Regions from separate parts of the Streptacidiphilus sp. MAP12-20 genome, predicted to be linked through region 1. Evidence: riboswitches for the same ligand, from Rfam matches in the RefSeq annotation. Region 1 holds a riboswitch; the other holds the start of a gene.

Region 1 (4,840 bases):
AAGCCAAGCTCGCGGAAGTGCCCTATTCACTTCGGCATGCGGGCGTTTCCCTGTGGATCAAGTCGGGCGTGGACCCTGCGGAGGTTGCAGCGCGGGCAGGACACAGCATCGCTGTGCTGTATCGCTTCTACGCCAAGATCCTCAAGGGTAGCCAGCAGCACTCGAACAGCCTGATTGCCCGCGAGCTTGACGAGGAAGTCCAGCCTTGACCTTGGCCCACGGCTGGCCCATACGCACTGGTCAGCGCTGGGATTCAGGCGAGAAAGGGAGACAGCCCCGAACGCCGAAGGGGTGCCCCGGCAGCCGGGACACCCCTTCTGACCAGCACCTAGGCTGACCTCGGCGGAGTCTGTGGGATTTGAACCCACGGTGACATCGCTGCCACGACGGTTTTCAAGACCGTTCCCTTAGGCCGCTCGGGCAAGACTCCTGGCGCGGACGGCGCGATCGCGCGTCACGTTCTGACGCGATCACGGTCCACGCCAGGGATCTTCTCACGACTTGGCCTGTACGTGGCGGTGATTACTGGTTGTCACCCACACGGGAGCCAAGAGTCACCGTCGTGGTGTGGGACTGACCGTTGCGCGTGTAGATCACGGTGACCTTGTCGCCCGGGTGGTGCGCCCAGATCTCGCTGACCAGGGTGGGGCCGGAGTCGATCAGGACGCCGTCGAGGGAGGTGATGACGTCGCCCGGCTTCAGGCCGGCCTGGTCGGCCGGGCCGCCCGGGGTGACCGGCTGGGTGCCCTGGACGGGGCTGGTGTTGATGCGGGCGCCGTCGCCGGTGAAGGTGTCGTCGCGGAGGATGCCGAGGATCGGGTAGGTCGGCGTGCCGGTCCTGATCAGCTGCTGGGCGACCCACTTGGCCTGGTTGATCGGGATCGCGAAGCCCAGGCCGATGCTGCCGGACTGGCCGCTGCCGCTCTGCTGGCCGGTGGACTGGATCGCCGAGTCGATGCCGATGACCTGGCCCTCGGCGTTCATCAGCGGGCCGCCGGAGTTGCCGGGGTTGATCGACGCGTCGGTCTGGAGGGCGTTCATGTACGAGGTCTGCGCGCCGGTCTGGTCGCCGGAGGCGACCGGACGGTTCTTCGCGCTGACGATGCCCGAGGTGACCGTGCCGGAGAGCCCGAAGGGCGCGCCGATCGCGATCGTGGCGTCGCCGACCTGGACCGCGTCGGAGTCGCCCAGCGGCAGCGGGACCAGCTTCTCCTTCGGCGTCGAGTCGAGCTTGATCACCGCGACGTCGTAGCCCTGGGCCCGGCCGACCACGGACGCGCCGTAGCTCGCGCCGTCGGCGAACTTCACCGTCAGCTTGCCGCCACCGACCGAGGGCGCGACGACGTGGTTGTTGGTGAGGATGTGGCCCTGGGTGTCGAAGATGAACCCGGTGCCGGTGCCGGACTCGGAGGAGCCGGTCGCCTCGATGGTGACCACACTCGGCAGCGCCTTGGCGGCGATGGCGGCGATGGAGCCCGGCGGACGGCTGAGCTGGTTCGGGTCGGTCGCACTGGAGACCGTCGTGCTGGTGCCGCCGCCGCCGGAGTTACGGCTCTCCATCCAGGCGCCGATGCCGCCGCCCACACCGCCCGCGACGATCGCCGTCGCGGCGAGCAGGGCGACGAAGCCGCCGCGGCGGCTGCCCTTGGGCTTGGTGACGATCTGGCCCTCGCCGAAGAGACCGGCGGGGGTGTCGGGAACGGGCGGAACCGGCGCGGTGCTCCAGTAGGGCTGATGCGGAGGCGGCTGGTGCGGCGGAGGAGGACCGACGGGCGCACCGTACGGGGGCGCCGGCGGTGCGGGCGGCGCTGGTGGCGTGACCGGCTGTGCGGCAGGCGCCGCAGGCGCGACGGACGGCGGCGCGGGGGCCGGGTAGTCGGCGAGGTCGGGGTCGGCCGGTGGCGCGACCGGGTTGCTCGCGGGCGCCTGCTCCGCCGGTCGATCCGCTCGATCCGCCGGAACCGCAGCGGGGGCGGGGCGCTCCGACCCGTCGAGCCCACCCTCGTGCTCGGTGCTCACGAAATGACCTCCTTTATAAGGGACCTACGTCCCTAGCATTCCGCACAGCTTGTCGGGGCATCGTAAGTCCCAGCCGTGCGTGCGGCATGGCGAGGCCGTGGACAGGCCGACGCCGTGGAGCCGCCGCCGTGGACAGGGCTTGGCCCGGCCGGGCAGTCAGCCTTACCATGCCCTCGAACACACGCATCATATTCGCGGGAGCTTGGACCTCATTCCAGGCTGAGAGGGCAGCAGGCCGCACCACGCGGCAGGGCAGCCGACCGCCTGAACCTGACCGGGTAATGCCGGCGTAGGGAGCTCTGCAGACGGTCATGTCCGCCACGCTCGAACGCGACAACACCACCGGCCTCGCGCATGCCGAGGCCCCACTCGTCCTGGACACCGCGCCGCCGCGCACCCTGAGCTTCCGGGACCAGGGCGCCTTCTGGGCCAACCTCGGCGTCAGCCTGATCGGCTTCTCCAGCGCCGCCACGGTGATGGTCAACGCGAGCGGCAAGAACCTCGCGCTCGCCGCCTCGATCACGGCCATCGTCGTGGGCACCGTGGTCGGCACGCTGATGCTGGCGCTGGCCGCGCTGATCGGCGCGAAGACCGGAGCGCCCGCGATGGCGATCCTGCGCGGCCTGTTCGGCACGCGCCTCTCCTACGTGCCGACGATGCTGAACATCGCCCAGTGCGTCGGCTGGGGGGTCTACGAGCTGATCGTGATCACCCAGGGCGCGCAGGCGCTCTACGGCGGCATCCCGCGCTGGGCCTACGTCGTCGCGGCCGGTCTGCTGACCACGGCGATGACGATCCGGCCGCTGGGCTCGATCGCGGTGCTTCGCCGCTACGTCGCGATCGCCGTGGGCGTCTCGATGCTCTTCTTCACGGTCCAGCTGATCCGCCACGGCGTGCACAACCCGGGCGGCAGCAACTGGGACGGCTTCCTCGGGGCCACCGACTACGTGATCGCCGTGTCCATCTCCTTCGTGCCGCTGGCCGCCGACTACACCCGGCACTCGCGCACGGCGAAGGGCGCGTTCTGGGGCACCTTCTCCGGCTACACCGTCGCCCAGGTCTGGTGCTACCTGCTCGGCGTCATCGCGCTGACCCAGGTGGGCGGCGACCCGAACAAAATCTTCTCCACCTTCACCGGGCTGACCGCGGGCTGGCTCTTCTTCCTCGTGCTGGTGCTGCGCGAGGCCGACCAGTCCTTCGCCAACGTCTACTCGACGGCCATGTCGATCCACAACCTCTTCCCGAAGGTGGACCGGCGCGTGCTGACGCTGGGCATCGGCGCGCTGGTGACGGCCGGAGCGCTCTCCATCGACGGCTTCACCAACACCTATTACGCCTTCCTCGGCCTGATCGGCGCGGTCTTCGTGCCGCTGCTGGCGGTGCTGGCGGTGGACTTCTTCCTCGGCCGCGGCCGGGACGGCTGGGACCTGAGCGAGCAGGCGCCCACCCGCTGGCTGATGCTGCTGCCGTGGGTGATCGGCTTCGTGCTCTACGAGCTCATCTCTCCGGCGGCGCTCCCCTACACCTGGTGGACCGACTTCTGGACGCACGCCCAGAACGTCACCCACATCCACCCGACACTGTGGACCTCGGCCTCGCTGTTCTCCTTCCTGGCCGCGGGCGGCGTGACGCTGGCGCTGACTCCGCTGCTGCGCACGGGCAAGCGCGCCTAGCCCTTATCCGGCCGGGATCCGGCCCGACCCAAGGACCGCACGCCTACGAACCAAGATCGCGGAATGCTTCACGTGAAACACTTTGCGATCTTGGTCCGACAGGTCACTCCGGCCGGTCACTCCGGCCGGCCCCGGCCGCGTCGGACGTTCACCTCCGGTACACGCGCGCCGCCTATCGTGGTGGCGTGCACACCCAGCCCAGCCCGATCGCCGCCGTTCCCAACCGCGCCGCCACCCGCGTCATCGCGCACCGCGGCGCGTCCGGCACCTACGCCGAACACACCCTGGCCGCCTATCAGCTGGCCATCGAACAGGGCGCGGACGGACTGGAGTGCGACGTACGGCTGACCGCCGACGGTCATCTTGTCTGCGTCCACGACCGCAAGATCGACCGGACCTCGAACGGACGCGGCGTCGTCTCCACCCTGGAGCTCGCACAGCTCTCCGAACTCGACTTCGGCGCCTGGAAGCTGGGCGGCGCGGAGGAGGCCGACTGGACCTCCCCCGAGCACACCAGCGTGCTGACGCTGGAACGGCTGCTCGAACTCCACGCCGACTCCGGCCGCAGGCTGGAGCTCGCCATCGAGACGAAGCACCCCACCCGCTACGCCGGGCTCGTGGAGAAGCGGCTGCTGGAGCTGCTGCGCCGGTTCGACCTGATCCCGGACGGCAGGAACGAGGGGCCCTCGCCGGTCCGGATCATGAGCTTCTCGCAGCTGTCGCTGCGCCGGATCCGGCAGATGGCGCCGCAGCTGCCGACCGTCTTCCTGATGGAGCGGGTGCTGCCGTGGCTCCGCGACGGCTCGCTCCCGCACGGCGCGCGGATCGCCGGCCCAGGCATCGAGCTGGTGCGCGCCAACCCCGGCTACGTCGCGGCGCTGCACCGGGCCGGCCACCGGGTCCACGTCTGGACGGTGGACGAGCCCGAGGACGTCGAACTGTGCCTGCGGCTGGGCGTGGAAGCGATCATCACCAACCAGCCGCGGCGGGTGCTGGACCAGCTCGGACGGTAGCGCCCGAGGACCGGCCCGCGCCTCGGGACGGCGGCGAAAGCGGACGGGGAGTGACTCGGAAGGGGCTCGGAAGTCGCCCGGAAGTGGCCGGCGAGCAACCCGCGAGCGGCTTGGGCCGACCTGCGTGGTTCCACT
Region 2 (4,840 bases), on a different contig from region 1:
GGGCCAGCACCACGCCGACCGGCAGCACCCAACGCGGCCGCCGGTCACCACCCCGCTCGCGACGCCGCAGCGCGACGGGCGGCGGCTCGGGCTGCTCGCGGCGCGGCATCACCAGGTCCGGCGGCAGCTGCCGCAGCATCGCCGGGTCCATGATCGAGGTCCGCTCGACCGGTGGCGGCAGCATGGTGGTGGGCGAGGAGAGCGAGTCGGGTCCGCCCTGCTGGTGCGGCAACGGGTTCGGTTCGGCGTCGAGCTGCTGCGGTGTCAGCTCGCGGCGGACCCGCTGGAGCGCGGCCAGCAGTTCGACCGCGTCGGCCGGACGCCACGACGCGTCGCGCGCGGTCGCGGTGGCCGTTATGGCGTCCAACTGCGGCGCGAGGCCCGGCACCACCGAGGACGGCGGCGGCACGTCCACGCTCAGGTGCTGGTAGATGACGTGCATCGGGTTCTCGCCGGTGTGCGGCTTGGAGCCGGTCAGCATCTCGTAGAGCATCACGCCGCAGGCGTAGACGTCGGTGCGCGGGTCGGCCGCGCCGCGCTCGATCTGCTCGGGGGCGAGGTAGGAGACGGTGCCCATCACCTGCTGGGTGGTCGCAGCGGTCTGGCCGTTGACGGCGCGGACCAGTCCGAAGTCGGCCACCTTGACCCGGCCGTCCTCGGTCAGCAGGACGTTCTCGGGCTTCACGTCGCGGTGGACCAGTCCCGCCCGGTGCGCGGCTCCGAGCGCGGCGAGCACCGGCTCCAGGATGTCCAGCACCGTGCGGACGCTCAGCGCGCCCCGGTCCCGTAGCAGGTCGCGCAAGGTCCAGCCGGGCACGTACTCCATGGCCAGGAACACCGCAGGCGGGGCCGACCGGTGGTCGTCGCCCTGGTCGTAGACGCCCACGACGTTCGGGTGCGAGAGCCGGGCGACGGCCTTGGCCTCGCGGATGAACCGCTCGACGAACTCCGGATCGGAGGCGAAGCCCGGGTGCATGACCTTGAGCGCGACCACCCGGTCCAGTCGGGTGTCCACGCCCCGGTACACCGTGGCCATGCCGCCCACGGCGATCCGCTGCTCGACCCGGTACCGGTCATCGAGCAGGCGCCCGAGAAGGGGGTCGTGAAGCGTCGTGTCCATCCCACGGAGTGTACGGGGCGGCGAGCGGCCAGGGGCCCCGGTAGGCGTCAGAACGCCGGAGCCTCCGGGTCGAAGCTGGCCCGGCCCTCCATCGGTGAGGACGCCTCGGCGTGGAAGCGGCGCGGGATTCGGCCCGCCCGGTACGCCAGACGTCCCGCCTCGACCCCCTTGCGCATCGCCTCCGCCATCAGCGCGGGCTCCTGCGCGCGGGTCACCGCCGTGGCGAGCATCACCGCCGCGCAGCCCAGCTCCATGGCCAGCGCGGCATCGGACGCCGTGCCCGCGCCCGCGTCCAGGATGACCGGGACGTTCGCCCGCTCCACGATGAGCTGGAAGTTGTGGGGGTTGCGGATGCCCAGGCCCGAGCCGATCGGTGAGCCCAGCGGCATGACGGCGGCGCAGCCGACGTCCTCCAGCTTGCGGGCCAGGACCGGGTCGTCGTTGGTGTAGGGGAGGACCACGAAGCCGTCGTCGACCAGGGTCTCGGCGGCGTCCAGCAGCTCGATCGGGTCGGGGAGGAGGGTTCGCTCGTCGGCGATGACCTCCAGTTTGACCCAGTTCGTCCCCAGTGCCTCGCGGGAGAGACGGGCCGTCAGGACGGCGTCCCCGGCGGTGAAGCACCCGGCGGTGTTCGGCAGCACGGCGATGCCGCAGCGCTGCAGCACCTCCAGCACGGAGCCGCGCGCGGCCGGGTTGATCCGGCGCATGGCGACCGTGGTCAGCTCGGTGCCGGAGATGCGCAGCGCGTGCTCCAGCACCTCCAGGCTGGGGGCGCCTCCGGTGCCCATGATCAGCCGGGAGGTGAAGCTGCGGTCGGCGATGGTCAGGACGTCGTCAGCCATGGCGGTCAGCCTCCCTGGACGGCGGTGAGGATTTCGACGCGGTCGGCGTCGGCGAGGGTGGTCCCGGTCCAGGCGCTGCGCGGCACGACGGCCTCGTTGACGGCCGCCGCGACTCCGCTCGGTGCGGTGCTGAGCTGGGCGACTACCTCGGCGAGCGTCGTCCCGGTCGGGAAGGAGCGGGGCTCTCCGTTGACGGTGAGGCGGACAGGGGCACGGTCGGCGGTCATTGGGAGAGCTCCAGCGGGGCGGGGGTTTCGGCGTCGGCGAACCGGGCCGGGGTGAACGGGGCCGCCTCGGGCGGCAGGCTGCCGGTCGCCAGCAGCTCGGCGATCGCGTCGCCGGTGACGGGGGTGAGCAGCACGCCGTTGCGGTAGTGGCCGGTGGCCGCGACCAGACCGGGCAGTGCGGTCGGGCCGAGCAAAGGCGCGTTGTCCGGGGTGCCCGGACGCAGGCCCGCGCCGGTCTCGACCAGCGGCAGCTCGGTGATGCCCGGCAGCAGCTCGTGCGCGTCACGCAGCAGCTCGTAGACGCCACCGGCGGTGACCGTCGTGTCGAAGCCCTGCTCCTCCGAGGTCGCGCCGACGACCAGCTCGCCGTCCTCGCGCGGGACCACGTAGATGTGGCAGCCGCGCACGACCGCGCGGACGTTGCGGGAGAGGAACGGCATCGGCAGCGGGCCACCCTGCAGGTTCGTCATCCGCAGCCGCAGCACCTGGCCCTTGACCGGCCGCAGCGGCAGCTGGGCCTCCGGCGGCAGGCCGGGCAGCTCGCCGGACCAGGAACCGGCGGCGAGCACGGTCTGCGCGGAGGTGAGCCGGGTGCCGTCCTCGGCGAGGCCGCCGACGGCCTGGCCGTGCGCGGTGAGGACGGAGGCCGCGCGGGAGGGGTGCAGCGTGACGCCGGCCCGGCGGCAGGCGGCGAGCAGTGCGGTGCCGAGACGGCGGCCGTCGACCTGGTGGTCGTCCGCGACCAGCGTCCCGCCGCGCACGTCCGGCGCCAGCATCGGCTCCAGGCGGCGGCACTCACGCCCGTTCAGCCACTCCGTGGCCAGCCCGAGCCGCTGCTGGAAGGCGTGCACCTCCCGTAGTTCGGCCCGGTCGTCGGCGTCGAGCGCGACCGCGAGCGTGCCGCAGCGGCGGTAGCCGGTGTCGAGGCCGCCGCTCGCCTCGGTGAGCTCGGCGACGAAGTCGGCGTAGCGAGCGTTCGAGGCGATGCCGAGGCGGAGCAGCGGCTCCTCGCCGTACTGGAGCTCGGTGACCGGCGCGAGCATCCCGGCGGCGACCTGGTTCGCGCCGTGGCCGGGGTCCGGGTCGAGCACGGTCACGGACAGGCCGCGCTGGGCCGTCCGCCAGGCCACAGCGAGGCCGATGATCCCGCCGCCGATGACCAGGACGTCGCTGCTTGTGTGCATGGACGTGCGTGACAAGGCTGCTGCACTCCCTTCGCCGGCATGACCCGGATCAGGTTCGGACGGTCGGAGGCGCGTCAGCCTCCCTCTCAGCCCGGTGCTCCAGGCTCCCGTGTCTACTTCTCGACCCACTCTATACAGTGGCCGAATGGCTGTAGTGATCGTCGGGGCCGGGATGGCCGGGGTGCAGACGGCGGTGGCGCTGCGGGAGCAGGGCTACGACGGTTCGCTGGTACTGCTCGGCGCGGAGACCCACCCGCCGTACGACCGTCCGCCGCTCTCCAAGGACGTGCTGCTCGGCAAGGCTGAGCACTCGCGCTTCGAGATCGACTTCGCCGGTCTCGGCGTCGAGCTGGCGCTCGGTCGGCGGGCGCTGTCGGTGGACGTCGAGGCGCGGCTGCTGAAGACCGACGCGGGGGATCTCGGCTTCGAGCAGCTGGTGCTGGCGACGGGCGCGGCTCCGATCGCGCTGCCCGGCCAGCCGGCGTCGGCGTTCCTGCTGCGCACGCAGGACGACGCGGTCGCGCTGAAGGCCGCGCTGCGGCCGGGCACGCGGGTGGCCGTCGTCGGCGCGGGCTGGATCGGCGCGGAGGCGGCGACGGTCGCGCGACAGCTGGGCTGCGAGGTCACGGTCGTCGAGGCGGCGTCCTCGCCGTTGGCGGGCGCGTTGCCGGCGGAGCTGGGCGAGCGGACGCGGGGCTGGTACGCGGCGGCGGGCGCGCGGCTGATCACCGGCGCGGCGGTGAGCGGCGTCGAGCGGGACGCGGTGTGGCTGACGGACGGAACGGAGATCGCGGCGGACGTCGTGGTCGTCGGAATCGGCGCCCGCCCGGACAACGGCTGGCTCGCGGGCTCGGGCATCGCCCTCGACGACCGCGGCGCGGTCGCGGCGGACGCGTTCCTCCGGGCGGGCGGACTGCGTCATGTCTACGCGGTGGGGGACTGCGCGTCGTTCCCTTCACGGCGGTACGGCGAGCGGCTGGCGGTTCACCACTGGGACAACGCGCTCCAGGGCGCGCGGGTGGTGGCGGCGAACCTGCGGGGCGGCGAGGTCGCCTACGACCCGGTGCCGTACTTCTGGTCGGAGCAGTTCGGTCACATGGTGCAGGTCGTTGGTCACTGGGACGCGGGTGACGAGATGGTCGCCCGCGGCGAGGACACCGTGCTGTGGTTGCGGGGCGACGCGCTGATCGCGCTTCTTGCGGTGGACCGCCCCCGGGATCTGGCGCAGGGACGGAAGATCATCGAAGCGGGCGCCCGGCTGGATCTTACGAAGGCCGTCGACCCCGCGATTCCGTTGAAGGCTGCACTCGCCTGAACCATCAGGGGCGCGGGGAACTGCGCGACAAGCCACCCGCGTAGGCACTGAACCGAACGGACAGGGCCATCCGCACAGGGTGGTTTCTCGCGCAGTTCCTCGCGCCCCTAAGCGACCCGTCGGTTGCCGGGTGCCTCGTCCTCGTTCCCGAG

Evidence for each region. A riboswitch is a leader RNA that binds a small molecule or an ion and turns the genes downstream of it on or off. The one in region 1 is predicted to bind thiamine pyrophosphate.
Region 2: linked by a shared signal. The riboswitch ahead of thiO (glycine oxidase ThiO) and the one ahead of ABIA32_RS01240 (cytosine permease) in region 1 are both predicted to bind thiamine pyrophosphate.

What each region holds. Positions count from the first base shown of each region.
Region 1 covers NZ_JBGCCK010000001.1:276,604-281,443, reverse strand. Annotated here, with positions in the region: gene ABIA32_RS01255 (hypothetical protein) at 1-209, shown strand, start outside; tRNA gene ABIA32_RS01250 (tRNA-Ser) at 344-430, opposite strand; gene ABIA32_RS01245 (S1C family serine protease) at 523-2,019, opposite strand; TPP riboswitch at 2,204-2,332, shown strand; gene ABIA32_RS01240 (cytosine permease) at 2,331-3,692, shown strand; gene ABIA32_RS01235 (glycerophosphodiester phosphodiesterase) at 3,878-4,705, shown strand.
Region 2 covers NZ_JBGCCK010000008.1:252,800-257,639, forward strand. Annotated here, with positions in the region: gene pknB (Stk1 family PASTA domain-containing Ser/Thr kinase) at 1-1,120, opposite strand, end outside; gene ABIA32_RS13780 (thiazole synthase) at 1,168-1,962, opposite strand; gene thiS (sulfur carrier protein ThiS) at 1,968-2,189, opposite strand; gene thiO (glycine oxidase ThiO) at 2,186-3,373, opposite strand; TPP riboswitch at 3,383-3,494, opposite strand; gene ABIA32_RS13795 (NAD(P)/FAD-dependent oxidoreductase) at 3,519-4,688, shown strand; gene ABIA32_RS13800 (hypothetical protein) at 4,796-4,840, opposite strand, start outside.